DNA from 2 places in the Pseudoflavonifractor sp. An187 genome. Region 1 is predicted to be linked to the other one. Evidence: predicted binding sites of a transcription regulator. Region 1 holds the regulator's gene; the other holds the start of a gene.
What was found. The regulator HrcA, encoded in region 1, represses chaperone genes, less so after heat shock. The targets are predictions, from matches to a motif close to TGTTAGCACTCNNNNNNNNNGAGTGCTAACA.

Region 1 (15,974 bases):
CACCAGCAGGTCTCCGGCGGGTCCGCCGTTTTGGCCCTCGTTGCCCTGGCCCCGCATGGAGATGGACTGTCCATCGTCGATGCCGGCGGGAATCTTCACCTTGATCTTGCGGGGGCGGCGCACCTGGCCGTCTCCATGACAGTCGGGACAGGGCTGGTGGATGATTTTACCGGTGCCCCGGCACTTGGAACAGGGGGCGGTGGTGGTGAAGGCGAAGCCGCCCGCCCCACGCTGGATGCGCACCTGTCCGGTGCCGTGGCAGTCGGGGCAGATCTCCGCGGTGGTGCCGCTGGCACAGCCCGAGCCGTGGCAGGTGGTGCAGTTTTCGGTGCGGTTGAGGCTGATCTCCTTCTCAACGCCCCGCATGGCCTCCTCGAAGGTGATGGTCATGTTGACACGCAGAGAAGCGCCCCGCTTGGGGGCGTTGGGGTTGGCCTGGCGCTGACCGCCGCCAAACCCGCCAAAGCCGCCGCCGAAGAAGGAGCCGAAGATGTCGCCCAGGTCCACGTCGCCCATGTCGAACCCACCGAAGCCGCCGCCTCCAAAGCCACCGGCTCCGAAGTTGGGGTCTACCCCGGCGTGACCGAACTGGTCGTACTTGGCCCGCTTGTCCTTGTCAGACAACACCTCATAGGCCTCGTTGACCTCCTTGAACTTCTGCTCTGCCTCTGCATTGCCCGGGTTCAGGTCAGGGTGATACTGCTTGGCCAGCTTGCGGTAGGCCTTTTTCAATTCATCGTCCGAGGCGGTCTTGGACACGCCCAGGACCTCATAATAGTCACGTTTTTGTTCTGCCATTGTATGTCGTCACCTCACTGGGCAGGATAAATAAACCTGCCACAAGCGGGGTGGTCATGCACACCCCGCTTGTGAAACCCGGTCTTGTTCTTACTTGTTGTTGTCGTCCACGACCTCGTAGTCGGCGTCCACCACATTGTCGTCGCCGCCGTTGTTGGTGGCGCCAGTGGCACCGCCAGCAGCGCCGCCCATGTCGGGGCCGGGCTGAGCGCCAGCCTGGCTATACAGCTTCTCGCTGACGGCGTAGAAGGCGCGGGTCAACGCCTCGGTGGCGTCCTTGATGGCCTGGGTGTCGGTGCCCTTCAGGGCCTCCTTGACACGGTTGAGCTCGCCCTCGATGTTGGCCTTGTCGCCAGCATCCAGCTTGTCGCCCATCTCCTCCAGGGTCTTCTCGGTCTGGTAGACCATCTGGTCGGCCTGGTTGCGGGTGTCCACTTCCTCCTTGCGGCGGGCGTCCTCAGCAGCGAACTGCTCGGCCTCCCGCACGGCCTTCTCCACGTCCTCCTTGGACATGTTGGTGGAGGAGGTGATGGTGATGTTCTGCTCCTTGCCGGTGCCCATATCCTTGGCGGTGACGTTGACGATGCCGTTGGCGTCGATGTCGAAGGTCACCTCGATCTGAGGCACACCGCGGCGGGCGGGAGCGATGCCGTCCAGGTGGAAGCGGCCCAGAGTCTTGTTGTACTGAGCCATCTCACGCTCGCCCTGGAGCACGTGGACCTCCACGGAGGTCTGGTTGTCGGCGGCGGTGGTGAAGATCTGGCTCTTCTTGGCGGGGATGGTGGTGTTGCGCTCGATGAGCTTGGTCATCACGCCGCCCATGGTCTCAATGCCCAGGGACAGAGGAGTGACGTCCAGCAGCAGCAGGCCCTTGACATCGCCCACCAGCACGCCGCCCTGGATGGCAGCGCCCATGGCCACGCACTCGTCGGGGTTGATGCCCTTGAAGCCCTCCAGGCCGGTGATCTTCTTCACGGCCTCCTGGACAGCGGGGATACGGCTGGAGCCGCCCACCAGCAGCACCTTGTGCAGGTCGCTGGACTTCAGGCCGGCGTCGTTCATGGCCTGGCGCACGGGGCCGGTGGTGGCCTCCACCAGGTGAGCGGTCAGCTCATTGAACTTGGCACGAGTCAGAGTCAGCTCCAGGTGCTTGGGGCCGGTTGCGTCAGCGGTGATATAGGGCAGGTTGATGGAGGTAGAGGTCACGCCGGACAGCTCGATCTTGGCCTTCTCGGCGGCCTCCTTCAGGCGCTGCATGGCGACCTTGTCGCCAGTGAGGTCGATGCCCTCGGCCTTCTTGAACTCAGCGGCCATCCAGTCCATGATGCACTTATCGAAGTCGTCGCCGCCCAGACGGTTGTTACCGGCGGTGGCCAGCACCTCGATGACGCCGTCGCCCACCTCCAGCACGGACACGTCGAAGGTGCCGCCGCCCAGGTCGTAGACCATGATCTTCTGGTCACTCTCCTTATCCACACCGTAGGCCAGAGCGGCAGCGGTGGGCTCGTTGATGATACGCTTGACCTCCAGGCCGGCGATCTTACCGGCGTCCTTGGTGGCCTGACGCTGAGCGTCGGTGAAGTAGGCGGGAACGGTGATGACAGCCTCGGTGACGGTCTGGCCCAGGTAGGCCTCTGCGTCCGCCTTCAGCTTTTGCAGGATCATGGCGCTGATCTCCTGGGGGGTGTACTTCTTGCCGTCAATGTTCACCTTGTAGTCGGAACCCATCTCACGCTTGATGGAGATCACGGTGCGGTCGGGGTTGGTGATGGCCTGGCGCTTAGCCACCTGGCCCACCATGCGCTCGCCGTCCTTGGAGAAGGCCACCACGGAAGGAGTGGTGCGGTTGCCTTCGGCGTTGGGGATGACGACGGCCTCGCCGCCCTCCATGACGGACACACAAGAGTTAGTCGTACCAAGGTCGATACCAATAATCTTAGACATAATAATTCCTCCTAAATATATGGCAAATATGTTTTTACAAAGGGTAATATATGAATCAGTTGGCCACTTTTACCATGGCAAACCGAATGACCTTATCCCCGCAGGTAAAGCCCTGCTGGAACACTTCCACCACCGTATTTTCCCCGGCGGCGTCGTCCTCCACGTGCATCACGGCATTGTGGCGGTTGGGGTCGAAGGTCTCGCCCAAAGCGGGAATCAGCTCCACACCCAGGCTACTGAGGGCATCCTGAAGACCCTTCATGGTCATCTCCACGCCCTTGGCGTAGGCCTCGTCGGTGGTCTGCTGCTTCAAAGCCCGCTCCAGGTTGTCGTACACCGGAAGGAAGGCGGCCACGGTCTGGGCCTTGGCATTGGTCCAGGCGCTCTCCTTCTCCTTGGCGGTGCGCTTGCGGTAGTTGTCGTACTCGGCGGCCAGGCGCAGGTATTTCTCCTGGGCCTGGGCCAACTGATCATCCGCCTTGGGCGCTCCGGTCTCCGGCTGGTCGGCCTTTGGGGCCTCGGGCTGGGTGTCGGGCTGCGGCTCTTCCACCAGCTCCTCTTTCTCCACCTGGGGCTCCAGGTTTTCCTTGTTCACGTTTTTCTCATCCATGGGGTACTATTCCTCCTTTTCGCCAATGGCTGGGGGAAGTCCGCCCTGCCCTCCAAAGAGCTTGGACAGGCCGTCTGCCACATAGGACAGCTTGGCGGCCACCTTGGCGTAGTCCATACGGGTGGGCCCCACCACACCGATGACGCCTTTCATGCCGTCTCCGATGTCGTAGCTGGCCAGCACCACGCTGGTATCCTTTAATTCATCGGCCACGTTCTCGGGCCCAATGAGGATTTTGGTGTTGTCTTCACTGAGGGCGGGCAGGTCCAGCACGTTGGCCAGGGACTGCTCCTCATTGAGGTAGCTCATCAGCTTCTGGGCTTTGTCCACGTCCCGGTACTCCGGGTGGTCTAAAATGTGGCTGGCTCCGGCGGTGTACACCGGGCCGTGCTCCAGGGCGTCCAGCACCTCCATGGCAAAGGACACCACCAGGGAGATGAGGCCGTAGGCACTGCCAGCCGCGTGTTCTGCCACCCGCATCAGTTCGGGGGTCAGCTCCTCCAGGCTCTTGCCCACAAAGGAGGCGTTGAGCAGGGTGGTGAGCATTTGCAGCTGGGGCTGGGACAGGTCGGTGGGCAGGCGGATGAGCTTGTTTTTCACCACGTTGCTGTCCGTCATCACCACCACGATGAACGAGTTGGTGTCCACCATGATGAGGTCATAGCGTCGGATGGTGGTGCGCCGCCGTTCCCCCGCCAAGGCAAAGGCGGGATAGTTGGTCAGCTGGGACACCATGCGCCCGGCCTGGTCGATGACCTTGTCCAGCTCCTGCATCTTCAAGTGCAGGGCGTCGTTGATCTGCTTCGTCTCCTCCAGGCTCAGCCGCTGTTCCTCCATCAGCTCGTTGACGTACAGCCGATATCCCTTGGGGGACGGCACCCGTCCGGCGGAGGTGTGGGGCTGCTCCAGGTACCCCATCTCGGTGAGGTCGGAGAGTTCATTTCGAATGGTGGCGGAGGATACCTTTAAATCCGCCAGCTCCAAAATCGCCTTGGAGCCCACCGGCTCGGCGGTGCGGATATAGCTTTCCACCACAGCCCGTAAAATTTTCTTTTTTCGTTCTGTCAGGTCCAAGCGGCATCCTCCTGTTCTCTCGTATTAGCACTCACTATCCCCGAGTGCTAAAGATACTGTACCACCACCCCCGTGAATTGTCAATAGTTCAGTTGTAAATTAAATGTGAATGGAAATGGGGGATAAAACACCCAGGGTTTTTTGCAGTATTCCCGGGCGATTGCTAACCGTTCCCGGAAGAGCGGGGTAATTTCACATTTGAGTCTTTTCATCAGCGGCCATTCGTAGTAAAATATGTATGTCTATGTCTATGTTCACCTAGGAGGTCAACCGCTATGGAGCTTTTCACCGCTGCCACCGCCACGTCCTCCGCCTCTCCCAACCTGTTTGAGCGAATACAGCAGGGTTGGGACAGCGCGGTCACCGGGGTTGGCTGGTTCTTCACCAATCTCTCCCCCGCCTTTGTGTTTGCACTGTTGGGGATGGCCATTGTGGTGGCCTTTTTCGTGTATTACTGGTACTGCCTCAAGCCCCGGGCCAACTCCCTGGAGTGGATTGCCATGTCCGAGGCCCAGTCCCGGCGCAAGTCCATGAGTCTCACCCTGCCCTACACCCCCATGGAGCGGTGCGACTGGATTCCCCTGGTGTTGGTGACGGTGATTTACGCCATCACCGCCTTCTTCCAGCTGGGCAGTATGTCCGCCCCGGAGTCCTACGTGAAGTTCCAACAGGGGGACTCCTACACCTTCTCCTTCTCCCAGCCGGTGAAGGTGGACGAGATCTCCTTCTACACCTCTCTGGGCACCGGCACCTACCGTCTGGAGTACACCAACAACGGCTCGGACTGGAAGTGGGTGGACCTGGACCAGAACTACGCCACCTTATTTAAATGGGAGACCGTGGACTTAAACCAGATTCCCGAGGGCATGGACGTGCCCCCGGTGACCCTGGAGGCCACCACCTTCCGCATCACCGCCACCACCGCTGACCGGACAGAAGGCGTGTGGCTGGCCGAGCTGGCCCTGTGGAGTGACGGCGAGCCTCTCATCCCCGACCATGTGGACGTGGGGGCCGAGGCCCTGTTCGACGAGCCGGAGGAGTGGACCACCAAGCAGACCTACATGAACTCCTCCTACTTCGACGAAATCTACCACCCCCGCACCGCCCTGGAGCACCTGAACAACATCTACCCCTATGAGGTCTCCCACCCGCCCCTGGGCAAGCTCATCATGTCCCTTGGCATCGCCCTCTTCGGCATGGTGCCCTTTGGCTGGCGGTTTATGGGGACCCTGTTCGGGGTGCTCATGCTGCCCATCCTCTATGTGTTCCTGAAAAACTTCTTTGGCAAGACCCCGGTGGCCTTCTGCGGCACCTGTCTCTTCGCCTTTGACTTCATGCACCTGGTACAGACGCGCATCGGCACCATAGACACCTACGGGGTGTTCTTCATCCTGGTATCCTACTACTTTATGTACCGCTGGCTGTGCTGCCCCGTGGGCTCTTCCCTGCGGAAAACCGCCGTGCCCCTGTTCCTGTGCGGACTGTTCTGGGGCATCGGCTGCGCCTGCAAGTGGACGGTGATCTACGCCGGGGCCGGTCTGGCGGTGATGTGGCTGCTGGGCCTGGTGTTCCGGTACCGGGAGTGGAAGCTGGACCCCCAGGGCTTCGACTTCATCAGCTTCGTGCTCAGCACCACCTCCCTGTCCATCATCTTCTTTGTGCTCCTGCCCTCGGTGATCTACACCGTCTCCTACATCCCCTACGCCACTGCCCAGGGCAATCTCACCCTGGACAACCTGCTGAATGTGATGTGGAGCAACCAGGAGTTCATGCTCTCCTACCACCAGGGCGTCCACTCCACCCACCCCTACCAGTCCAGCTGGTATCAGTGGATTTTTGACGCCCGGCCCATTCTGTACTATCGGGACCTGGATTTGGCCAACACCGAGGGGGTCAAGAGTCTGTTTGCCTCCTTTAACAATCCCCTGGTGTCCTGGGCAGGCCTGCTGGCCTTCTTCGCCGTGCTCATCCAGACCATCCGCCGCAAGTGTGGACGGGGACTGTTCATCCTCATCGCCATTCTCTCTCAGTTCCTGCCTTGGCTGCCCATTGGCCGCACCCTGTTTGCCTATCACTACTTCCCCACCATTCTGTTCCTGGTCTTTGCCATCGCCTATCTGATGAACGACATGCTGGACCGGCACAAGAAGGGGGCCACCCTGGCCGTCTACGGCTTCACTGGGTGCACCGTGGCGGTGTACGCCATCTTCTACCCCGCCCTCACCGGACTGTATATCCCGCTGTGGTACAGCGAGGTGTTCCTGCGTTGGTTCCCCAGCTGGCCTCTATAATCCAAAGAAGTCCAAGGACTTCTTTGGAGAAGGTTTTGCATGGCGGATGTGGCTCGATTTCTTACGAAAAAGTCACCCCATCCGCCATGAGAAGTGTTATTTTCCCGGCACATGTCCGTGAAAATAACGTGATTCCGATTCTTTTCCCGCCTGCGGGCGGGAAAACTCTGCGAGGCTGATTCCCTGTGTATCTCTGTGATTGCCATACCCACACCCGTATTTCCTTTGACAGCACCGCTGCCCTGTCTGACATGATGGCCGCCGCCGTACAGGCGGGGGTCCAGGAGCTGTGCATCACCGACCACTGCGACCTGCTGGACGGGGACGGCAAGCCCACCCTCACCTTCCCCTGGCAGGAGGCTCTGGACCAGTACCACGGCCGGGGGGACGCTCCCCTCACCGTGCGCCTGGGGCTGGAGCTGGGCTCCGCCCCCTATAATCCCCAGGCTGCCCGGGCCATTCTGGCCCAGGCCGGGGATGAGCTGGACTTTGTGCTGGGCTCCCTCCACAACTGGATTGGGGCACAGAACAACCAGGATTTCTACTTCACCAACTTCACCGCTGACCCCGGCCTGTGCCGTCAGGCGGTGGAAAACGCCCTCAGCCACACCTGGGCGCTGGTGAAGGAGCACCCGGATTGCTACGACTCCCTGGCCCACATCAACTATCCTCTGCGCTACATGGCCCGGGACGGACAGCACCTGACTCTGGAGCCCTTCCGGGACCAGGTGGAGGAGATCTTCCGCCAAGTAGCCGCCAGCGGCCACGCCCTGGAGGTAAACACCTGTCGGGGCATGTCCCTGGAGGAGTGGCTGCCTCTGCTGCGCTGGTTCAAGGACTGCGGGGGCGAGTATGTCACCGTGGGGTCGGACGCCCACCAGCCCGAGCACATGGCCCTGGGGATTCCCGAGGCCCTGGAGCTGTTGCGGGAGGCCGGGTTCTCCCACGTCACCACCTACCAGGGCCGCCGCCCTGTCTGTCACAAACTTTAAGGAAAAGGAGTCCTGAACATGAAAATTTCCATTGGCAGTGACCACGGCGCCTTCGCCATGAAAGAGCACCTCAAGCAGTACCTGACCGAACAGGGCCACCAGGTGGTGGACTGCGGCACCTACTCCACCGACAGCTGTGACTACGCCGATTTTGCCAAGGCTGCCGCCCAGCTGGTGGCCAGCGGGGACTGTGACCGGGGCATTGTCATGTGCACCACCGGCATTGGCATCTCCATCGCCGCCAACAAGGTCCACGGCATCCGGTGCGCTCTGTGCAGCGAGCCCTACTCTGCCGAGATGACCCGCCGCCACAACGACGCCAACATGCTGGCCATGGGCGGCGCTCTCATTGGCCCCAACATGGCAGACCGCATTGTAGACGTGTTCCTCAATACCGAGTTTGAGGGCGGCCGCCATGCGCGCCGTGTAGGTAAGATTATGGCCATTGAAAACGAGGCCTAATTCCCCCAAACCATCAAAAAGAGGTGTGAGCTTGGCTCACACCTCTTTCTTTATTTCACCCTCATGATGTTCTCATACCGTGTTTTTGCCGACTGATGCCCGCCAAAATACCGCCGCCAGAGTTCCCTACGCTCCTCCCAGGTTCTCACCTGCTGTTGCAGTCCCTCCACATACTCCAACACCTTGCGGTGATACACCATCTCATAGGTATGCCGGGCCTTTTCCGGTGTGATGTGGAACGCCCTGCCGATGGCCCGAAAGCTGGCGTTCTCCTCCTCCCGCATGGTGACCATGCGGGAAATCTCCTCTTCTCCCAGCTTCACCGGACAGGGCGGCAGTTTCTCTAACATCTCCTGGGGTGTCCCCGGCTCCCCCGCCCGATACGCCTCCAAAATCTCCCCATAGGTCTTGTCCAGATACCCACAGGCATAGGGATAATTTTGATAGCATTCCATGGCTGTGGAAAACACGTTCCGCACCTGTGCGGTGTTCTCGTGGCCCAGGGCAATGGCTATGTGGCGAAGGTACAAGCGCACCTGTCGCACCTTCATTTTGGTGTACTGCTGCCGGACACGGGCGGGAGAAACACCCAATTGGCTGGCTATGGCGGTGAAACTCTGGTTTTGCTGCTCCCGGAGCAGCAAAATCTGATAGCCTGTTTTGTCCTCCTGCAAGGTGCTGTATGGAATGTCGTCCTGGTAAAAATGATGTTCCATCCTTCTCGCTCCCTTCCTCTCCATTCTAGCAAAGGAAAGGCAACTTTTCCAAAACCGTTTCCGTGTTATTTACAACACACAAACCGTGTTATACAATACAAATGAAGCAAAATCTACACTTAGGCGGGTGGTCGTGTGCTGCGATTAAAACAACTGCGCGAGGAACGTCATCTCAGCCAAGCAGGGCTGGCTCTAAACCTCAATCTGTCTCAATCTACCGTCAGTGCCTACGAAGTGGGAGATCGAACTCCAGACTTGGAAACTCTCGTGGCGATTGCTCAATTTTTCGGCGTATCTCTGGACTACTTGGCCGGACTCACTGAGCAAAAGCGGCTGATGGCCCAGAGCGATTTGTCCCCGGAGGAACTGGCACATCTGTATGCCTATCGGCAGTTGAACCCCCGCCAACAAGAGCGGGTGGAGGCTTATATGGATGGTCTGCGGGACAGAGGTTAATTTTTAACGCATAAAGGGGGAAGCAGGTGCTTCCTCCTTTTTCTCTTTCCCTGCCCCCGGGCCGGAGAGATTGTCCTTCTCAAACGCCTTGGTTCAGGCTTGCCAGCCTGGTGGGGACGCTCCCCGCTGGGGGTTCCTTTCTGCTGCCAGAAAGGAACCAAAGACCACCAAAGGCGGGGCCTTCCCCCGCCTTGTGGAATTCACCCCGCGGTACTGGGAGTCCCTGCGTCCTCATTTTTGCGGCCCTTAGCCTGGTGAGGTCACATAGATAGCGTAGACGTTCTGTGGGTCGTGCCTACTCCTGTGTAGGTGGTACTTCTACCCCTAGGGCCTTATCCTGGTATGCCGCTGTTCCCAGCGGTCGGTGGCCTGGCTTCCGGCGGCGGGAACGCCGCTTAGCCAGGGTAGGGCCGGACATGGAAACCACCCGGCCATAGGGCCAGCTGCCCAGGGTGGCCTGGTGTGGTGGCAGTACTAGGAGCCACAGCAAGGGTGACGGGCCGAACCTAGACTTGACGCAGGCCCAGCCCTGTACCCCAGGGAGGTCCTTAGGGGGGAACGCCCTAAGCGATTCTTTCCCCGATTTCTCATCGGGGAGAAATTGGGCCCAGCGGAGCGTCCCCGGCGGGGGCGCTGGTCCGCACACGAGAAATCGGAGAAGCAAAAGTCCTTCATCCGCCCCGTGTCTTAGTTCTCCCCCTTCCTCTTCAAACGAAAAGCAACCATTTTCGGCTGCGAATCCAAAATGCAGCTAATAACGGTTGCTTTTAAAGTTCAAAAAGGCCGGTGTCCGAAGACACCGGCCTTTTGAAACCATATTGGGGCTGCTTCTTAGTACATGCCGCCCATGTCGGGAGCGGGAGCAGCGGGAGCGGGAGGCTCGGGCTTGTCGGCCACCAAGGCCTCGGTGGTCAGCAGGGTGGCGGACACAGAGGCGGCGTTCTCCAGAGCGGAACGGGTCACCTTGGTGGGGTCCACGATACCGCAGGAGATCATGTCGCAGTACTCCTCCTTGTAGGCGTCGAAGCCGTAGCCCACCTGGCCAGCGGTCTTCACCTTCTCCAGCACCACGGAGCCGTCGATGCCAGCGTTGGTGGCAATCTGCTTCATGGGCTCAGCCAGAGCCTTGGCAATGATCTTCACGCCGGTCTTCTCGTCACCCTCCACGGTGTCCAGCAGGGCCTCCACGGCGCCGATGGCGTTGACGTAGGCGGTGCCGCCGCCAGCCACAATGCCTTCCTCCACGGCGGCACGGGTGGCGTTGAGGGCGTCCTCAATGCGCAGCTTCTTCTCCTTCATCTCGGTCTCGGTGGCAGCACCCACGCGGATGATGGCCACGCCGCCAGCCAGCTTGGCCAGACGCTCCTGGAGCTTCTCCTTGTCGTACTCGGAGGTGGTGTTCTCGATCATGTGACGAATCTGAGACACACGGGCGGCGATGTTCTCGGTGGCGCCAGCGCCGTCCACGATGATGGTGTTCTCCTTGGAGACCTTCACCTGACGGGCAGTGCCCAGCATGGTCAGGTTGGCTTCCTTCAGGTCCATGCCCATGTCGGTGGACACCACAGTGCCGCCGGTGAGGATGGCGATATCCTCCAGCATCTCCTTGCGGCGATCGCCGAAGCCAGGGGCCTTGATGCAGCACACATTCAGGGTGCCGCGCAGCTTGTTGACCAGCAGGGTGGACAGGGCGTCGCCCTCCACGTCCTCAGCGATGATCAGCAGCTTCTTGCCGCTCTGCACCACCTGCTCCAGCAGGGGCAGCAGCTCCTGGATGGAGGAAATCTTCTTATCGGTGATGAGGATATAGGGGTCGTCCAGAACGGCCTCCATCTTCTCGGTGTCGGTGACCATGTAGGGGGTGATGTAGCCACGGTCCAGCTGCATGCCCTCCACAACCTCAGAGTAGGTCTCGGCGGTCTTGGACTCCTCCACGGTGATGACGCCGTCGTGGGAGACCTTCTCCATAGCCTCGGCGATCAGAGCGCCGATGGTGTCGTCGCCAGAAGAGATGGCGCCAACACGGGCGATGTCAGAGGTGCCGGAGACGGGCTTGGAGTTCTTCTTGATCTCCTCGATGGCGGCAGTGGTGGCCTTGGCAATGCCCTTCTTCATGACCATGGGGTTGGCACCGGCGGCCAGGTTCTTCAGGCCCTCACGGATGATGGCCTGAGCCAGCAGGGTGGCGGTGGTGGTACCGTCGCCGGCCACGTCGTTGGTCTTGGTGGAAACTTCCTTGACGATCTGAGCGCCCATGTTCTCAAAGGGGTCGTCCAGCTCAATCTCCTTGGCAATGCTCACACCGTCGTTGGTGATGAGGGGAGTGCCAAACTTCTTATCCAGCACCACGTTGCGGCCCTTGGGACCCATGGTGATCTTCACGGTGTCAGCCAGCTGGTTGACGCCACGCTCCAGAGCGTGACGGGCTTCCTCGCCGTAGCAAATAATCTTAGCCATAATTCAATTACCTCCGTAAGAAAAACTCAATTAGTCCTCGACAATGGCCAGAATGTCATTCTGACGAACAATGTTATACTCCTCGCCGTCCGCCCCGCAAAACCAGTTTTGCGGGGTACCCCGTTGGGGTGATTTCATATGCGGTTGTCGGAAGTCAATTCCGCCAACCTGCGCCGCATAAGCGGCGTCCCGCCTCTCGGCGGGTCCCTCAAAGTGGACGGCTGAAAATACCTTCGCTTTTAGTCCTCGACAATGGCCAGAATGTCATTCTGACGAACAATATTATACTCCTCGCCATCCACTTTGACCTCAGTGCCGGAGTACTTGCTGGTGAGCACCTTGTCGCCCACCTTCACGGTCATGACGACTTCCTTGCCGTCCACCACACCGCCGGGGCCAACGGCCACAACTTCGGCCATCTCGGGCTTCTCCTTGGCGCTGGCGGTGAGAATGATGCCGCCCTTGGTGGTTTCCTGGGCCTCCATGGCCTTCAAGATCACGCGATCTGCCAGAGGTTTCAGAGTCATAGTTGGTTCCTCCTTATATCAATCCAATGGTTTACGGTTTCATAGGTTAGCACTCATTTTATCCGAGTGCTAACTCTAGATAAGATAATAACCGTTTCACTCCAAAAAATCAACCCCTATTTTTGAGAAATAGAGGTTGAGTGAAAAAAATTCATCTTTTGTTCACAAGGTGACAGGGAGAGTGCTAATTCGCCTCTTCCATCCGGGGCTGATAACTGAGGCCCTGGGGGTAGAAGAAATTCACCTTCTTGTCGGATAGGCGGATGTGGTAGCGCTGCTCTCGCAGTACCTCTCCGTCCACCACCGCCACCAGGGGCTGGGGAGCGGTGATGGTAAACTCGGTGCCCTCCACCGCCGTGATCAAATCCGGGTGCTGACGATAGCGGCCCTTGGCGTACTCTCCCACCAGGCGGAAGAAGGTTCTGCGGCTGACCTTGGGCACCACCAGCATCTCCAGCTTGCCGTCGTCGGGGAGGTTGTCCCCCACGGGCATAAAGCCGCCGCCGTAATAGCGGCCATTGCACACGCATACAATGGCAGTCTGACCCTGGTAGGCATACTCTCCCGCCTCCACCTGGGTCTGGCGGCTGATACCTTTAAATAAGACATTGGCCACCAGCGAGAGGATGTAGGCCCCGATGCCCCGCACCAGGGGCAGGCGGCGGTACTTGTGCACGTCGGCGGCGATGCGGGCATCCACTCCCGCACAGAAGATATCTACCCCCAGCTTGCCGTTGCACTCCATCAGGTCAAGGGCCACCTGAGGGCCTCGGCTGAGCTCCTCCAGCTGGGAAAACTTCTCCTTGTTCTCCGGGCCAAAGATTTTCAAAAAGTCGTTGCCGGTGCCCAGGGGCACGTTGGTCACCGCCACATGGTCAAAGCCAGCCGCCCCGTTGATGACCTCGTTTAAGGTGCCGTCCCCGCCGCAGGCGTAGATGCGCAGGGGCTCCCCCCGCTGGGCGGCGGCCCGGGCGATCTCACAGGCCTCCTCCTGGCGCTGGGTATGCACCACTTCACAGTCCAGGTCCAGCTCCTGAATCTGGTCCAGCAGCTCATTTTCGTTCCCCGCTTTTCCGGCTGCGGGGTTGACGATAAATAAATGTTTCATTCCATTTTCTCTCCATCACTTCACACCGTACTGGAACAGGTCGCACTTGAGCATGCCGTTGTACAGCTTCCGCTTCTTGTCTGCCTTTTTCCCATAGGTGCGCTCAAACTCGGTGTGAGAGGACAGAATGGACACCTGCCAGCCGTCGGGGAACTTGTCCATGGCCCGGCCAAAGGCCCGGTACAGCTCCTCGGCCTCCCGCTTCTCCATCAGCCGTTCCCCGTAGGGGGGATTGGTGACCACCCGTCCCCCCAGGCCGCCCCAGTGGAACCGGGTGGCGTCCGCCACTTCAAAGGACACCACATCGTCCACCTCGGCCAGCTGGGCGTTGTGCCGGGCCAGCTCCACCGCCTTGGGGTCGATGTCGCCGCCCCAGATTTCATAGTTTCCATCGAACTCTCCGTCCATGGCCTCGTCGGCGGCATCCAGCCACAGCCCGGAGGGCAGCTGGGTCCACTTCTGGGAGGAGAAGGAGCGGCCCAGGCCAGGGGCCCGGTTCTTGGCGATGAGGGCGGCCTCAATGGCGATGGTGCCGGAGCCACAGAAGGGGTCGCAGAAGGGGTCTTTTCCCTTATAGCGGGACAGGGCCACCATGGCCGCCGCTAGGGTCTCCTTCAAGGGGGCGGCCACGCCCTGGGCCCGATAGCCCCGCTTGTACAGGCCCTCGCCGGAGGTGTCCAACATCAGGGAAGCCCGGTCCTTGAAAATGGCAAACTGGACCTGATACAGCACCCCCGTCTCCGGCAGGGTCTCCAGCCCATACACCTTGCCCAGCCGCTTGGCAATGGCCTTTTTCACCATGGCCTGGCAGGTGGGCACGGCGTGGAGGGCGGAGTTGATGGCATAGCCCTTCACCGGGAACTTGCCCTCCCGGGGGATGAACTCCTCCCAGGGCAGGGCGTAGGTACCCTCAAAGAGGGCCTCAAAGTTGGGGGCCATAAACTCCCCCAGGAGAATGAGCACTCTCGCTCCCGTGCGCAGGTTCAGATTCAGCCGGGGAATGTCCTTCTTGGTGCCGGTGCACAGCACCCGGCCGTTTTCCGCCCGCACGTCGGCAAGGCCCAGCTTCTTCACCTCATAGCTCACCAGGCTCTCCACCCCCAGCAGGGTGGGAATGACAAATTGCAGTTTCCCGTCCATATTCCATCCTCTCCGGGGGTCTCCCCTGTCGTCTTCAAATGGTCATAATCTTTTTTATTATACCCAATTTGACACCCCATGACAAGGATAATAATTTTTTGATATTTTCTCTAATGGTTACAAATTGTAGTGGTATCGCTGGGGTAGCTATGCTATACTACCCCCAAAGGAGGTGACCAGTATGGACACTGTTTATCAAATTGTCTGGCTGGCGCTGCTGATCATCTTTGCGGTCGCCGAAGCCGCCACCGTGGGCCTGACTTCCGTGTGGTTTGCCATCGGTTCTCTGGGTGCGCTGGTGTGTGCCCTGGCCGGAGGCAACATCTGGCTGCAACTGGGTATTTTCATTGTGCTCTCCCTGGTGTGCCTGGTGGCCCTGCGCCCCCTGGCAAAAAAATATCTGAACACCCGGGTGGAGCCCACCAACGCCGACCGGGTCATTGGGCAAGAGGCCCGGGTCACCCAGGACATTGACAACATCCAGGGCACCGGCGCCGTCACCATCGGCGGTGTCACCTGGACCGCTCGCAGTGAGCACGACACCCCCATCCCCGCCGGGGCCATGGTACGGGTGCTGCGCATAGAAGGTGTCAAAGTTATCGTAGAAGAGTAAGGAGGAAGTAATATGGATTTGATCTCTCTCATCATCCCGGTGGCCGTGATCATCATCATTCTGCTGATCATTGCCGCCAACGTCAAGGTAGTACCCCAGTCCAAGGCCATGGTTGTGGAGCGTTTGGGCGCGTTCCGTGCCGTGTGGAGCGTGGGTCTCCACTTCAAGATTCCCTTTATTGAGCGCGTGGCCAAAATGGTCTCCCTGAAAGAGCAGGTTGTGGACTTCGCCCCCCAGCCCGTTATCACCAAGGACAACGTCACCATGCAGATCGACACCGTCCTGTATTTCCAGATCACCGACCCCAAGCTGTATACCTACGGCGTGGAGCAGCCCCTGAGCGCCATTGAGAACCTCACTGCCACCACCCTGCGTAACATCATTGGCGACCTGGAGCTGGACCAGTCCCTCACCAGCCGTGACCACATCAACACCCAGATGCGCTCCATTCTGGACGAGGCCACCGACCCCTGGGGCATCAAGGTCAACCGTGTGGAGCTGAAGAACATCATGCCTCCCCGGGACATTCAGGAGTCCATGGAGAAGCAGATGCGTGCCGAGCGCGAGCGCCGGGAAGCCATCCTCCAGGCCGAGGGCCAGAAGCAATCTCAGATTCTGGTGGCTGAGGGCGAGAAGCAGTCCGCCATTCTCCGAGCTGACGCCGCCAAGCAGGCCAAGATCATGCAGGCCGAGGCCGAAAAGACCGCCCGCATCCTGGCCGCCGAGGCGGAGAGCGAGGCCATTCTGAAGGTGCAGCAGGCCACCGCCGACGCTTTGAAGCTGTTG
Region 2 (15,974 bases), on a different contig from region 1:
TTTCAAAATATTCTACGTTTTTGCTCTGCCCCACGATACAAATGGCATCGCCCTCGCGGAAGAAATAGTCCGCGTTGAAGTTTACATTTGTATGGCCATCGTGTTCGATTGCAATGATGTTTACCCCGTAGCGATGACGGATGTTCATATCCTGGATTGAGGTGCCGATGAGCTTTTTGGTCACCAGGATTCTCCGAACTTCGGCATCTCCGCCTAAGGCGACAGAGTCCAGGAAACTGTCATAAATTAACCCTTTTCCAAGGCGGATTGCCATATCTCGTTCAGGGAAAACCACAGAAGCACCTAACTGCTTGAGTGCCTCCCCATGAATAAAGCTGGTGGCTTTTGAGATAACATGAGCAATCCCCATTTTCAGCACGGTCATGGTGACAAGGATGCTGACATCGATTCTTTCTCCAATACACACCACCACGACGTCGCAGTTTCGGATGCCTGCTTCTTCCAGCGCCTCTTGATCCAGGTTCTCCACAACCAGAGCCATTTCTGTGAAACGGCGTGCTTCCCGCACACGAGACTCTTCTTTGTCAATGGCAATGACTTCTTTTCCGGCGGAGGAAAGGCATTCCACAAGGGCCATGCCAAACCGTCCAAGACCAATCACTCCATAGCTGCTTGCGTAGTCTTTTCTTTTCATCGGTATTTTCTCCTTATTTATCCGATCGAAACGGATTCTTCTGTATAACGAACGCTGGGGGCTGGACGATCAATCCACATTGTCAGCAGGGTAAACGTGCCCACTCGTCCAGCAAACATGGTGAAAATCAAAATTAACTTGCTTGCTACACTCAGAGTCGGCGTAATGCCGGTAGAAAGGCCCACAGTACCGAACGCGGACACTTCTTCAAATAGCAGTTGGACAAAGCTGTACTCCGGCTCCAGCACACAAAGGAAAAATGTTCCCACACATACGAGTAGAAGGGAAAGCAATGAAATGGTGCAGGCCTTGGAAAAGACTTCCGACGGGATGTTGCGCCGGAAGGCACTGATATGCCTTTTTGTGAACAGGCTTCGTACGTGCTGCGATAAGACGAAGAACGTGCTTGTTTTGATACCGCCGCCGGTAGACCCGGGGGAAGCGCCAATAAACATCAAAATAATGAGGGTGAACAGACCGGCATTTGTAAATTCGCCAATGGGGTAAGTAGAAAAACCAGCTGTTCGTGCAGATACGCTCTGGAAAAAGGCTCCAAGCCAGGTGATATCCTCCGTGGCCTTTAATAGTAACGTACCCGCCACAAGCAGAGTGAGCGTTGTGGTTAAAACCACTTTGGAGTGAAGGGTTAGTTTGCGAAAAGATCTCTTTTTCAAGACGTCTAAAATCACAAGGAAACCCAATCCACCAAAAATGATAAGTCCGCTTGTGGTCAGATTCAAAAGAATGTTGTTCTGGTAAGGGATGAGGTTTCTCAGCCCGCCTAAAATATCAAAACCAGAGTTGTTAAAAGCTGCGATGGAATGAAATATGCTGATCCAAAGGGCTTTCAGCACAGGATAGTCCTGAACAAATACAAGAAAACTCAAGACAATACCCATCAGTTCAAAGCACAGCGTCATAAGCAAAATAGACTTCACCAAACGGATCATGCCTTTGATTCCCTCGATATTTAAGGCTTCTTTGAGCAAAATACGCCCTTTGAGACCCACATTCTTTCGTGCGGCCAAGATCAAACCCACACCAATGGATGTAACGCCTAAACCGCCAACCTGAATCAAAACGGCAACGACAGCTTGACCAAAAGTAGTGAAGTGATCTGCCACATCAATTGCAATGAGACCTGTCACACAAACTGCACTGGTGGAGGTAAAAAGAGCATCAATAACGTGTACCTCCGCGTCGCCTCTCACGGACAGAGGAAGAAGGAGAAGAACTGCCCCAAACAGGATAAGCATTGCAAATCCGGCAGCAATCAGTCTTCCCGGTGGCTGTTTTTTGAATTGAATCATCAGTTTTTCCATAATGACGGCCGGTAATCATTCCGGCAGAATACGCCCCTTTCCATCTTGAGCAGTGTTCGCACTGAACATGGATTTGTGGTACGACGATAGGATTCCATCTGTACCGACAGATGTGGTATTTTCACCTCCTACACTTGTTCCAGACGACAGGATGAGATGGAACACGATAATTGGAAATACAAAAAGACCAGTCCAGAGATGAGCCATGACGATGGAACAAGCAGCTCCAAAAAAACAGAACGCTGATAAACATTTGTCCATCCTGCGCTCTGTGAATGAATGGTATGGCCACGGAATAAAGTCTCCGCAGCACCACCAAATGGATCGTTCTGTCTGCACTCATTGTCATCCCATCAAGAGGTCATCAAATTACATATCATCCGCCTCAGTACGATCCCAGGTCTGGGAAACCCACATGTTCATCGTGGTTATGCTTGGAACGATGGCGGTTCGTCCATCGCTTCAATCCTGGGAAAGACTACTCCAAGTGTAAACTGCACGGTAACAAGTGGCGTGAAGTTTGATACAATCCCGTCCGTAGATGCGCCAAAAGGATACGAAAGAACCTTTTAAAACGCAAAAAAAGACAGTCTCCCCCCTAGAAGAGCTGTCTTATTCTCTTAATCAAGAATTATACTAATTTTGATTAAAATCCCCTTTGGAATAAATAGAGATGCATCCAAGCACTCTATGACAGACTCCACCACTTATTCCTACGTGGGAGTATAGCACGGAGTGGACAAAATGTCAAAATGAATTTACTGGTGTATGAGATAGATCCGTTTTTGACGGACCGCAGCCCAATGCCCTATGCCTTTCCCACAAACAGCAGGTGGTTGGAAGCTCCCAGGTGCTCCGGCTTCTCGCAGGTGTAGAAGTGATACCGCAGATACTGGGCGTAGCTGTCCGGGTCCATGGCGTTGATCTTCTCCTGGAGCAGCTCGCTGACCCCGTCCGAGGCCACCTCATGGAGCACCTTTACGCCGCCCTCCCGCAGCAGCTCCCGACAGGCGTCCACGGTGTGGAAGACAAAGGGGAAGTCGTCACAGCGGAAGGTCTCCTTGTCGTAGGCGCCGTGGACGAAATAGTCCGGCTCCTCGTGGAACATGGTGAGGATGACCATGTCGTTGGCAATGAAGGCGAAAAACAGCGTTCCATCCGGTTTGCACACCCGTTTGGCCTCCTGAATGCAGCGGAGTTTATCGGCCTGGCTGTGCAGGTGGTACAGGGGGCCAAAGAGAAGCACAAGGTCAAAGGAATGGTCCGGGTAGCGGCTGAGGTCCAGGGCGTTGCCCTGCGCCAGGTCAATGTTGTCCTCAGGGGTCAGTTTGGCCCGGAAAGCGGCTAGGTTGGCCTCGGACAGCTCCAGAGCGGACACCTGGTACCCCTTTCGGGCGAAATACAGGCTGTATTCGCCCGCCCCGGCCCCGATATCCAGAATTTTTGCCCCCGGAGTGAGATAGCGCTCTATGTAGCGCACGGTGGTGAGAAACTCCACCCGGGCGGCCTGGGAGCGGGTGAGGCGCCGGCTTTCATCCAGGCGGCGGTACAGGTCTTGCACCAGTTGGGTGTCGTTTTCGTATACAAGCCCCTCCGTGAAGTCCTTGGGGCGGTTCCATTGACGTTTTAAGATGGCATAGTGGACGGTGTCGCAAATCCCCTGGATGTTGTAGTCCGATTCCCGGGAGGTGCCCTCGCAGGTCATGCCGCACTTTTGCATGACACCGCCGGAGTGGGGATTGCGGGTGTCGTGTTTGGCGGTGATGCGGTTGAAGTCGCAGGTTTCAAACAGGTAGCGGATCACCCCTTCCACCGCTTCGGTGGTGAGGCCCTGGTGCCACCAGGGCTGACCAATGCAGTAGGCCAGCTCCACGCAGGAGAGCAGGTCGTTGGGGTTCATGCCGCTGATGCTGCCGATGGGCTGGCCCAAGTCCTTGTGTACCATGAGCCACTGGTAGAAGTTGTCCTGCTGGTAGCCATTCACCCAACTCTGGAGCACCTGACGGGTGATGTCTGTGCTGGTGTGGGCCGGCCACATGAGATAGCGGGTCACCTGGGGGTCAGAGGCCCAGTTATCAAACATGGCCTGGGCGTCGTCTACGGTGGCCCGGCGGAGGATGAGCCGGGGGGTCTCAATGGTCTGGGTTCCTCGGTGGGTGGGCATAGAATCAGTCCTTTCCATAAAATAAAAGCAGTGCAAGCTACCCTTTGCAGGGTCTGGCTTGCACTGCGTCTCTTCTCTCAACGGTGTTTCGGGGGTTATTGGGAAAAAGAGTATGACAATGCAAGCCCGATGCCATGGGGCATATCGGACTGAGGCATATTCATGCAGTTCACACAGCAGCGCAGCATTGTCACACCTCCTGGAAGTTTTGCACATTATACGCCGGGCGTGTGGAAAAGTCAATGGCAGATTGGATGCTCGGTACGCATTCCTGAGAGACGATACATTTTGACATTGCCAGAGGGGTATGATAAGATTAAATGAATCAGCTTAAAAGGAGCTGAAAAAACCTTGCCATTTTAGCATTCTTGCATAAAAAGGAAAAGGAGAGGGAAATTGTATGAGGAGAAGAAAGGTTCGTTCTGTGGTGGCGGCTGCCCTGATTTGTGGGCTGCTGCTGCCCTATGGGCTCCGCGCCCATGCCCAGTCCGGGTACCCTACCCAGGGACTCAAAGACCACTGGAGCTTTGACTCTCTGGTCAGTGACCAAGGGGATCGCACCACGGCCACCTTACAGGGGAACGGCGTCCAATTGACGGACAGCGGCAACCCGGTATTTGGGCAGGTGCTGCGGTTCGGCGCAGGGGTAGACAACTTTATGAAGCTGGAGGACTACATCAATACGGGAGCGGGGGCCACCTCCTTCTCCATGTGGTACCGCTATGACACCACCATCACCGGGGACGACAGCGCCGCCTCCACGGTGATGCTCCAGCATGAGGGGAGCGGGCGGTCTGTGCTGACGCTGCGGGGGGATGGCAAGTACCATACCTACGTCAACGGCACCGATGTGGTCTCCCAACGCACCGTGGTCAAGGGGGGCTGGGAGCACATTACCATTACCATTGACCAGAACAGCCGCCAGGTAAAGTTCTACATCAACGGGGAGCTGGACAGCCAGCAGGCCCTGACGGACAACGCCATTGATCAGGTGCTGACCCTGCGTTTGGGTGCCCACAAGACGGCGGGGAACAAGAATCCCCACCCCATGCGGGGGGATGTGGACGAGTTCTACGTCTACAACCGGGTACTCACCGATGAGGAGGCCTGGGCGGTGTACGCCGACAAGGGGACCCAGCTGTGCCGTCAGCAGCTCCAGGAGCTGGTGACCCAGGGTCAGACCCTGTATGACAGCGGCAGCCTGAACCAGGATGATGCCGTGGCGGTGGCCCTGAAACAGGCGTTGGACGGGGCGGACCTCACCGCAGACTTGGCCCAGATGAAGGCGGCCTGTGCCGCCCTGGAGGAGGCCATTGCCAACTATCGGGCCGCCATGCCCCTGAAGCTGACGGTGAATCTGGACGACATCCAGCGGGAGATTGATGCCGACAGCATCTTCGGCATCAACCACCGTTACTCCTACAATGGTTACGGTACCTTTGATTCCGAGACCATGAAGATGAACGAGGAGTTCGCTGCGCTGTATCAGCAGGCGGGCTTCGGCTCCATCCGCTACCCCGGCGGCACCATCTCCAACCTGTTCAACTGGAGAACCACCCTGGGAGACAAGGAGAGCCGGAAAAATCAGATTCACGGCCTGTATAACAGCGGCAATCAGACCGGCATCGCCCCCAACTTTGGCTTGGGCGAGGCCGCAGATTTTGCCGATGAAATGGGCTCTGAGCTGATCTATGTCTACAGCCTGGGCCGTGGCAGTGCGCAGGACGCCGCCGACCTGGTGGAGTATATGAATGCCGAGGTGGGCACCAACCCCAACGGCGGCATTGCCTGGGCGGATGTCCGGGCGGCCAATGGCCATGTGGAACCCTACAACGTACGCTATTTTGAAATCGGCAACGAGATGCACCTGGGCCCCGATGCCCAGAGAGATGATGGCGTCTATTCCCAGGGCTACTGGACTCTGTATGTGGACGGCGGCCGTGAAAACGCTTACATCAACGGCGGCGTGGCCAACATCAACAAGCGGTACACCGTGGACGAGGAGGACTGGAACAAGGTGGCCTCTCGGTCCGACGGCAGCGCCAACTTGGTGCGCTTCCTGCGCTATGCCAATCTGAACCCCGGAATCATGGGTGAGGATGGGAAAATTGTGGATGACCCCGACTTCCGGGCGGTCAACGACGGTGTCCGGGTCTTTGTGGGGCCGGACGACAACCCGGCAGAGTGGACCGTGGTGGACAGCCTGGAGAGTTCCGGGCCTGAGGACACCCACTGTGTGGTCAACTACGCCAACGGCTCCATCCAGTTCGGTGACGGCGTGCACGGCAAGATTCCCCCCAAGGGACAGAACATCTACGCCACCTACAGCGTGGACCGGGACGGTTTCGTGGACGTATCCCAGGCCATGCGGGATACCATGGACGAGATCAACCGCCTCAACGGCACCGACCAGGAGATTTTTGTCTACGCAGGCTATGAGACCGAGGGCTTTGTCAACAAGATGGCTGCCGGCGGTTACAACGACCTGTACGACGGCGTGGTGGTTCACCCCTATTCCGGCACCGTGAGCGGCAGCACCCCCGAGGAGTTCTATGACAACGCCATGCTCAAGACCGAGGGCAGCGGCGTCAACCCGGTGAAGAATTTTGCCTCCAAGCTGCCCGAGGGCAAGGTGCCCGTGGTCAGCGAGTTCGGCATCCACTACAACACCGAGTCCCAGGTACGCTCCCAGACCCATGCCCTGTACATCGCCAAGGTGATGATGGAGTATGTGAATCTGGGCAGCCCCTACATCCAGAAGCATTGCCTGTCCGACTGGTATCAGGATGAGGCCGACTCTCTGGGCCCCACCCAGCAGGCGGTGATTCAGGTGGTGCCCCAGGAGGGAGCGAGTACCACCACCGGAGAGGGTGAGTTTACCTACTTCTCCACCCCCTCTGCCCATGTGTTCCAAATGCTCAATTCCGGATTTGGCGACCATGTGGTTAGCACCCAGATGGACTCCCCCAAGACCCAGAACAACGTCACAGCGGTGTCCGTGCTGGCCAGCAAGGATGACCAGGGCAACGTCTATCTGGCCATGGTGAACGTGGACCGTCTCAACGACTACAACATTCAGCTGGAGATTCCGGGCATGGACCTGGCTGGGCGGTCGGTGGAGGTCCAGTACCTGGCCACCGATGGCATTGCAGACGAGAACACCCCGGAGGACCCGGACAAGGTACATGTGGAGACCGAGACTGTGGAGCTGGGCAGTGTGCCGGTGGTCAACATCCCCGCCCATGCCTTTGCGGTGGTGAAGGTGCCCGCCCAGGTGGTGGACAAGACCCAGCTGGAGCAGACATTGGCCCAGGCCCGTGCCCTCCAGGCTGAGGACTACACCGCCGACAGCTTTGCAGGGGTGGAGAAGGCCATGGCGGAAGCTCAGGCAGTGCTGGACAATGCCCAGGCCACCCAGGCGGAGGTGGACGCTGCGGTGATGGCTCTGACCCAGGCCATGGAGGCCCTGGTGGAGGCGCCTGAGCCCAGCGAGGTGAACAAGACCCTGCTGGAGAAGACCATCGCTTACGCCGAGGGTCTGGACACCACTGGTGTCACCGACTCCGCCAAGGCTGCCTTTGAGAAGGCTCTCACTGAGGCCAAGGCCGTAATGGAAGATAAGAACGCCACGCAGGACCAGGTGAATACCGCTTGGGACAACCTGCTCAACGGGATTTGGGGGCTGGGCCTGACTCAGGGCGACAAGACCATGCTCAACCTGGTCATCCAGCGCGCTGAGGCCATGATGGACCAGGCCGACAAGTACGTGGAGACCAACTGGCAGCAGCTGGTGGACGCTTTGGCAGCGGCCAAGAACGTGGCCGCCAGCGGCGACGCCATGCAGGAGGACGTGGACAACGCCACCGACGCCCTGCTGGACGCCATTTTGGCCCAGCGTTTCAAGGCCAACAAGGACATCCTGGAAGGCCTCATCGGTAAGGCTGAGGGCATGGACCTCACCGGCTACACCGCCCAGTCCGTGGCCACCTTCCGCTCGGCTCTGGCCAATGCCCAGGCGGTGATGGCCGACGCCACTCTGTCCGAGGAGGACCAGAAGACGGTGGACGCCGCTGTGGCTGCGCTCCAGAGCGCCATGGAAGGCCTCACTGCCCAGGGGGAGACACAGCCCTCGGATCAGCCCGAAACGTCTCAGGAGCCTGAGGCCACCGACAAGCCCCAGGCTACCCAGAAGCCAGACCGTGTACCTCAGACTGGCGACTCCGCCCAGATGATGGTGTGCGTGGCCACGCTCCTGGGTTCGGTGAGCCTGCTGGCGGGTGTGGCCTATGTGAGCCGTAAGCGCCGCAGCTAATTCCGAACGAAAAAGCACGGCCAGCTGGCCGTGCTTTTTTGAGCGAATGGGAGAGTGCGGTGAGCCCACCGGGAGAAATCGCATATTTTATGAACAAACATCACATAACATGTAAACATTAGCACTCTCACCTTGACAGTGCTAATTGACGGTGTTATAACATAATTGTTCCAAAAGGAGGGGCTCGAAAGAGCTTCTCCCGCAGGGCATCAATGAATGCAACGAATGGAGGAATGACTTATGTTGCCCAGCATTTTTGGTGAGAATTTGTTTGATGATTTCTTTGGTGATGACTTTGGGATGTTCCCCATGTGGAACGGCCGCAACCCTCTGTACGGCAAGCACGCCAAGAACTTGATGAAGACCGACGTGCGGGAGACCGAGAACAGCTATGAGCTGGACGTGGATCTGCCCGGATTTAAGAAGGACGAAATCCAGGTGGATTTGAAGGACGGCTATCTGACCATCCAGGCCGCCAAGGGTCTGGACAAGGACGAGGAGGACAAGAAGGGCAAGTACATCCGCCAGGAGCGGTATGTGGGCGCTTGCAGCCGCAGCTTCTACGTGGGGGATGTGGAGCCCCAGGACATCTCCGCCAAGTATGAGGACGGTATCCTCAAGCTGTCCATGCCCAAGCATGTGAAGAAGGAGCTGCCCAGAAGCACCACCATTGCCATCGGCTAATCCCCAGAAAACGCAGAACACCCCGGAGAACTTCGTTCTCCGGGGTGTTTTTTGCTCTTTAGTGGTTCAGGGTCTCGTGGTTGTGGTAGGCGATCTCCTGCAGGTACTTGTACAGGGGCTGGATGTTGTATTTCTTGGGGAACTCGAACTTCTTTTCCGCCACTTCCACGCCGCCGCTGCACTTGAAGTAGGGGGAGGCGATGTAGTGGACATTGATCTCGCTGTCGTCGGCGCCAAAGCCCGCCGTCTCCGCAGAGACGTGGATGATGGTGCTCAGGTTGATGGAGTCCACCCGCATTTTCACGCCGGTGGCGCCCTGCTTGTCAAAGTCGATGATGCGCTTGTCGGTGAAAATCACCACGTCCCGGATGAGCCGGAATCCCATGGCGATGGTCTCGCCGTCCATGAGATACATGCCGAACTCCTGGTTCAGGGCCTCGGGGGAGACCTCGTTGAGATTTCCAGCCATCCCTTGCAGCATGGAGCCGCCCAGTTTATTGATGAGTCCCATTTGTAAAACCCCCTTGAGAGGAATTGACGGCGTAGGAGCCGCCTGTGAGGCCATTGTAACAGGCGGTACAGGACCTGTCAACGCAGTCGGCAGGTTTTGCGGTATTGCCACGGTCCGGAGGGCGTATTATAATAAAGCAAACGAAAGGAGGGGGGAGTATGGGCCGATGGAGAGGACAGGATAAGGGCTGGTTTCAGCTGGATAATGCCGCCATGATGTACTCTGCCATCCAGAGCGGCACCTATTCGGCGGTGTACCGCTTCTCCGCCGTCATGACCCAGGAGGTGGACCCCCAGGTCCTCCAGCGGGCCATCGACCGCACCATGCCCCGGTTCCCCGGCTTCCATGTGAAAATCCGCAAGGGGGTATTCTGGTACTACTTCGAGCCGGACGACACCCCCGGGCCTTTTTTGCAGCCGGACATTCAAAACCCCTGCCAGCCGGTGTATTTTCAGAACAAGGACCAGCTCATCCGGTTTTTCTACTACCGCCACCGCATCTCCATGGAGGTGTTCCACGCCCTGGCCGATGGCGGCGGGGCGCTGGTGCTCTTCAAGACCCTGTTGGCGGTGTACTTACGGGAGCTGGGAGAGGAGATCCCAAACGAGGAGGGGATTCTGGACGTGGACGAGGCCCCGGACCCCCAGGAGTGGGAGGACGCCTACGCCCGGTACGCCCGGTCCCGGGTGCGGCTGGGCAAGTCCGAGCCCAAGGCCTACCCCTGTACCGGAACCCCGGAGCCCTTCTATACCCTCAACGTCACCATGGGCTTTGTGTCGGTGCAGGCTCTGCGCCAGGTGGCCAAGGGCCATGGGGCCTCCATCACCGAGTATCTGGCGGCGGTGCTCATCCAGTCCATTCTGGCCCGCCAGCGCCGGGAGGGGCGGCGGCGGGAGCTGCCGGTGGCCCTGGCCATCCCCATCAACCTGCGCCCCTATTTTCCCACCCGCACCATGCGCAATTTCATCCTCACGGTGCGCCCCTCCATTGACCCCGAGCTGGGGGACTACACCCTGGAGGAGATCATCTCCCAGGTCCATCACCACATGCGGCTGCACATCACCCGCCAGGAGATGCAGGGGGTTATTACCCGCAACGTGTTTCTCCAGCGGTTTTTGCCTCTCCAGCTCATTCCGGTGCCGGTGAAGAACTTTGCCGTGGATTTGGGGTACCGTCTGGCGGGCAACCGCCCCTATTCCACCACGTATACCAACCCCGGGGCTTTCCGGGTGCCCAAAGAGATGGAGCCCCACATCCAGCACATGGAGGTGGTGCTGGGCCAGTCCTATACCCCCCGGGTGAACTGCGCCTCCATCAGCTACGGGGACATGATGGAGATTACCTTTGCCGGGACGGTGAAGGAGACGGACGTGGAGCGGGACTTTTTCCGCACCCTGGTGCAGGATGGGCTCCACGTGAAGATTACATCCAATCGAAGGGAGTGAAGACAGGCCATGTCATACTGTGTCAACTGCGGGGTGGAGCTGGACAAGGACGCTGCCAAGTGTCCCCTGTGCCAGACCCCGGTGGTCAACCCGGTGTGTCCGGTGGATACCACCATTCCACCCAACTTCCCCGTGGAGCGGCGGGAGGTGGAGCCGGTAAACCACAGAGAGGTGGCGGTGCTGCTCTCCGCCCTGTACGGGGTGGTGGGCCTGTGCTGTGTGGTGCTCAACCTGCTGTTTTGGTGGCGGGGGATGCCCTGGTCCGCCATTGTGGCGGGGGCCTGCGCCATGCTGTGGGTGTGGACGGTGCTTCCGCTGCTGCTGCGCTCGTTGCATTCCATCTTCCTGGTGGGGCTGGACCTGCTGGCGGTGGCGGGCTTCCTCTGGGTCATCGCCCTGGCGGTAGACGGGGGCAGCTGGCTGGGACAGCTGGCCCTGCCCATCTGGTGGGGGTGCTCGGTGGTCATCTTGTTTTTGTGGTATATCCTCCCCCTGCGGTCCATTTTGAGCCGGTGTATGCTGGTGCTGGGCAGCTGCGTGGTGCTGATGCTGTGGCTGGAGCTGTGTATTGACCTGTTTTTGGGCGGCTATCGGCCCATGTGGTCCCTGGTGGTGGCGGTGGTGGGGGTGACCCTCATGGTGCCGCTGCTCATCATCCGCTACCGGCCGGATTTGCGCCGGGAGGTGCGGCGGAGATTCCACTTCTAAAACATACGACCCCCGGCGGCTCAAGAATTGAGCCGCCGGGGGTTTCCTCATGGATGAACGCGTTGGAGAAGGGCCTGGGCCCGGGGGTGCTCCCGCAGCCAACTGAGGTCCGGGTCCTGCTCCAGCTGACCCAGCAGCAGGGCCCGCAGCTCCCCGGGCTGGAACTCCTTGGCCTGGGGGGCCATGCGGCGGTACAGTGCCGTGTCCCCCAGCCGCCAGGGCTGCTCCAAGGCCTCCAGCATCTGCTCCAACCGGGTGAGGGCCTCCTGGGCGTCCCGGTTGTGCACCGCCACCTGCCACAGGGCGGTGTACTGGTTGTACGGCCACAGCTCCAGAGCCTGGGCGATGGCCTGGGAGGTTTCCGCCACGGAGCCGGCGGCGTCGGCGTCCCCGCTGGCCAGCTCGGCATCCACCAGCCGGGATAAGAGCAGCTGCGTCCGGGTCCCCGCCTGGAATAGGGCCTGCTCCAAAGCCAGGGCGGCCTCCTCTGGCTGACCCCGCTTTAAATCAATGGATACCTGGAGCATCAGCTTGTCCGGCAGGGCGGCGGACAGCGCCCCCTTGTCCGGGATGATGTCCAGCACCTCCTGGGCCTCATCCAGCCGATTTTGCCGGATGTAGCGGTTGACCTGCATGGAGTTGGCGCTGGCCCGGATGGCCTCGTCCTCGCTCTGGCCCAGCTGGGTGTACCAGGCGGAGACCTGGGCCTCCAGCTCCGGGTGGTCTGTGGTGGACTGCACCAGCAGGCCGTCCAGGAGAAGGGCCACATTCAGGCGCAGGGATTCGTCGCGGGGGAATTCCCGCAGCTTGTCCTGAGCCAGGGCAAAGGCCTCCTCCGGGGCCTTGCCCGCCAATTGGTTGCAAAATAGGCCAATCTCCTGGCGGGACAGGGTCTCGTGAAACTCAAACAGGGCGTTCATGTCCACCTTCAACAGGCGGGCCAGGGGCGGCAGCAGGCCCACGTCGGGGCTGGTGAGGCCGTTTTCCCACTTGCTCACGGCGGCGGTGGACACATTGAGGCAGCGGGCCACCTGCTCCTGGGTAAGACCCAGGGCTTTGCGCTGCTGCTGAATGATGGTGTGCATGGGCATAAGAGAGACCCCCTTTTGGGCTTTTTGTACTCTTATTATACGAATTTTGAGAGAAATGCACAATGGACGGATAGTTAAACAGGAGGGCGGAGTAATTAACCTCCGGTTAACTCTACCTATGAAAAAACTCCCCCGGCTGGGGGAGTTTTTTAGTCGTAGCGCTGTAAAAAATCCGCCACGTGCTCCATGGCCTCCCCGGCGCTTTTCAGGGGGAACATCTGGAACACGTGCCACATGTCCGGCCAGGTGCGGATGACACAGGGGACCTCCGCCTCCCGCAGCTTTTGGGCCAGGGCGGTGGAGTCGTCCCGGAGGATTTCCCGCTCTCCCACGTGGATGAGGGTGGGGGGGAAGCCGTGGAGATCGGCAAACAGGGGGGACAGGTGTGGGTCGCTCCAGTCGGTCTGAGGGGCGTAGGCGGAGCGCACCGCCTGGATGTAGTTCATGGTGAGCATGGGGTCTAAGTCCCGGGCGCTCTGGTAGGACGCCCCGGAGGCGGTGAGGTCGGTCCAGGGGGAGAAGAGCACCAGCCGCCCGGGCAGGAACCGACCGGACTCCTTCAGCTTCAAGGTCAGCTCCAAAGCCAGGTTGCCCCCGGCAGAGTCCCCCGCCACGATGACGTCCCGGGCACCATACCCCAGGTGCATCAGGTAGTCCCAGGCGGTGAGGGCGTCCTCTAAGGCTGCGGGGTAGGGGTGCTCCGGGGCCAGACGGTACTGGAAGGCCAGGGTCTCACAGCCGGTGGCGGCGGAGAGTTTGGCCGCCAGCACCCGGGCGTAGCCCAGATTGCCGCTGGTGTAGCCGCCGCCGTGGCAGTAGAGGATGACCCGCCGCCGCTGGTGGCCTCGCTCGGGACGCACCCAGGCCATGGATAGGGCCTCGTGGGTAAAGGGCTCCCAGCTAAAGCCGATGGGGGGAGAGGCCAGCCGCCCCAGCACCTCCTGGCCTCTGCGCTGACGGTTCAGGTCGGCGGGGTCCATGGAGTCGGGGGAGGTGGCGGAGTGGATGGTTTTCAAAGCGGACATCATGCCTTCGGTGAGCCGCTTATTCAGACGCTCCGCCCGGTCCCGGGGGAGCAGGGAGTGGTATTTCATGAAAGGGACCTCCAGGTATCAGGGGTGACGGGCGGACAGGGCGGTAATGAGGTCGCCGATGCCGTCCACAATGAGGCCGATGCCAAAGACCATGATGACCATCTGGGCGGCCTGGAAGGGGTTGACGATGAGCACCAGGCCCACGATGAGGGGCACCAGGGTGGAGATGACGCAGAAGGCCAGGCCGGGGGCGTGGTCCTGGATGGCCGCCAGCATCAGGGGCAGCTTCCCCACCCCGTCCATGAGCAGTAGAGCACCCAGCACGAAGGGGAGGAAGGAGAGGATCACATGGGGGCGGAAGAGGGCGAACAGGGCCAAGAACAGGGGTAAAACAGTGAGAAACAGGTCGCCTCCGAAGGACTGGCCCACCTTTCGGCCCTGGAGGTAGCGGATGAGGTGGGGAACGGCGTACACCACGCAGCCGATGGCCAGAGCCCACACAAAGGCGGTGCCCACGGCGGCGGGGAAGAGGACCAGGGGCAGGCCCAGGGCGATGTAGAGCACCGCCATGCCCACCGAGGCGTTGCGGGACCAGAAGTAGTTGAACATAATATGACCTCCTCAATGGCCCGCAAACGAGCGGGCCGCAGATCTAAGTTCATTGTACCACATCCACCTGACAAGGGCCAGGGAAGAATGGTGCAATTCTTTGTCTCTGACCTGAGGGGCTTGCTCTCCTCCGATTTCTCAGGCGGAAACCAGCGCCCCCGGTGGGGACGCTCCGCTGGGCCCAATTTCTCAGCGATGAGAAATGGGGGAAAGAATCGCCAAAGGCGGGGCCTTCCCCCGCCTTGTGGAATCCACCCCGCGGTACTGGATGCCCCTGCGTTCTCCTTGTTTTGGCCCTTGGCCTGGTGGGGTCACATGGATGGCGTGGAACTTCTACAGAAAGTACCTACTTCTCTGGCAGACAATTCTTCTATCCCCAGGGCCTTACCCTGGTGAGCCGCTGTTCCCAGCGACCGGAAGCTAGGCTCCCGGCGGCGGGAACGCCGCTTCTCCAGGATAGGCCCGGACGTGGAAATTGCCTGTCTATAGGGCCAGTTGCCCAGGGTAACCTGGTGTGGTGGCAGTACCAGGAGCCACAGCAAGGGTGACGGGCCGAACCTAGTCTTGACGCAGGGCCAGCCTCGTACCCCAGGGGGGTACTTAGGGGGGAACGCCCTAAGCGGGTTTTGGTTCCTTTTGACCGGGCAAAAGGAACCCCCAGCGGGAAGCGTCCCCACCAGGCCGGAGGGCTGGAAGAAAGAAACAAGAGAAGGGAAAACTTTTTCCCAGTGTGCCGAAAAAATAACAGGGCCGCTGCATGGTGCAGCGGCCCCAGAAGGTTATTCAGCGCACATGTCCAGAATAATGTGGGCGAAGAGCTTGGCCGACAGCATCAGGTCGGCAATCTTCACCCGCTCGTCCGCCCCGTGGAGGTGGGTGTCAAACCCGGGCATGGTGCAGCCGAAGGCCACGCCGCCGGGAATCTCGTGGACGTAGGTGCCGCCGCCGGTGGACAGACACTCGCCCTTTTGTCCGGTGTACTCCTCGTACCGCTTCAGCAGCGTCTGCACGAAGGGAGAGTCGGCGGGGGTGTGGTGGGCCTCCTCCTGCTCGCCCTCGAAGGTGAAGCCGCTCTGTTCAAAAGCGGCCCGGGCCACGTTCTCGCAGTTTTCGCGGGTGGCGCACAGGGGCACCCGGGAGTCAAAGCGGCCGGTGAGTCCGGTCTCGGTGACCTCCAGCAGGGTGAAAGCCACGGTCAAATCTCCGGCGATGGGCTCGGACTGGGCGATGCCCAGGGCCCGCCCATGGTAATCCCCGTGGGGAAGCAGGGTGTTGAGCTGGTTCAGGGCCTCCTTGCAGGGACCCTCGGCCAGAGGCAGGGCGCACAGCAGAGCGATGAGGCCGGTGACGGCGTTGTTGCCCCCCTCGGGCCAGGCGGCGTGGCTGCCCTCGCCCTTGGCGTGGATGACCGTGCAGCCGTCCTGGCTGGTGCAGGTGAA

Region 2: a site for HrcA is predicted at 8,570-8,600, ahead of B5F22_RS11100 (Hsp20/alpha crystallin family protein). Genes of this name have one in related genera too.

What each region holds. Positions count from the first base shown of each region.
Region 1 is NZ_NFKG01000033.1:3,508-19,481, forward strand. Features, by position in the region: gene dnaJ (molecular chaperone DnaJ) at 1-798, opposite strand, end outside; gene dnaK (molecular chaperone DnaK) at 889-2,742, opposite strand; gene grpE (nucleotide exchange factor GrpE) at 2,798-3,352, opposite strand; gene hrcA (heat-inducible transcriptional repressor HrcA) at 3,359-4,426, opposite strand; gene B5F22_RS10445 (glycosyltransferase family 39 protein) at 4,702-6,717, shown strand; gene B5F22_RS10450 (PHP domain-containing protein) at 6,903-7,709, shown strand; gene rpiB (ribose 5-phosphate isomerase B) at 7,728-8,171, shown strand; gene B5F22_RS10460 (AsnC family protein) at 8,222-8,887, opposite strand; gene B5F22_RS10465 (helix-turn-helix transcriptional regulator) at 9,023-9,343, shown strand; gene groL (chaperonin GroEL) at 10,175-11,800, opposite strand; gene B5F22_RS10475 (co-chaperone GroES) at 12,040-12,327, opposite strand; gene B5F22_RS10480 (diacylglycerol kinase family protein) at 12,512-13,435, opposite strand; gene B5F22_RS10485 (class I SAM-dependent RNA methyltransferase) at 13,451-14,575, opposite strand; gene B5F22_RS10490 (NfeD family protein) at 14,757-15,188, shown strand; gene B5F22_RS10495 (SPFH domain-containing protein) at 15,201-15,974, shown strand, end outside.
Region 2 is NZ_NFKG01000040.1:244-16,217, reverse strand. Features, by position in the region: gene B5F22_RS11120 (TrkA family potassium uptake protein) at 1-655, opposite strand, end outside; gene B5F22_RS11115 (TrkH family potassium uptake protein) at 673-1,965, opposite strand; gene B5F22_RS12855 (GNAT family N-acetyltransferase) at 2,786-4,141, opposite strand; gene B5F22_RS11105 (LamG-like jellyroll fold domain-containing protein) at 4,542-8,453, shown strand; gene B5F22_RS11100 (Hsp20/alpha crystallin family protein) at 8,694-9,137, shown strand; gene B5F22_RS11095 (PH domain-containing protein) at 9,196-9,648, opposite strand; gene B5F22_RS11090 (hypothetical protein) at 9,807-11,093, shown strand; gene B5F22_RS11085 (DUF6320 domain-containing protein) at 11,103-11,801, shown strand; gene B5F22_RS11080 (helix-turn-helix transcriptional regulator) at 11,849-12,892, opposite strand; gene B5F22_RS11075 (alpha/beta hydrolase) at 13,042-13,986, opposite strand; gene B5F22_RS11070 (DUF308 domain-containing protein) at 14,005-14,535, opposite strand; gene B5F22_RS11065 (M20/M25/M40 family metallo-hydrolase) at 15,315-15,974, opposite strand, start outside.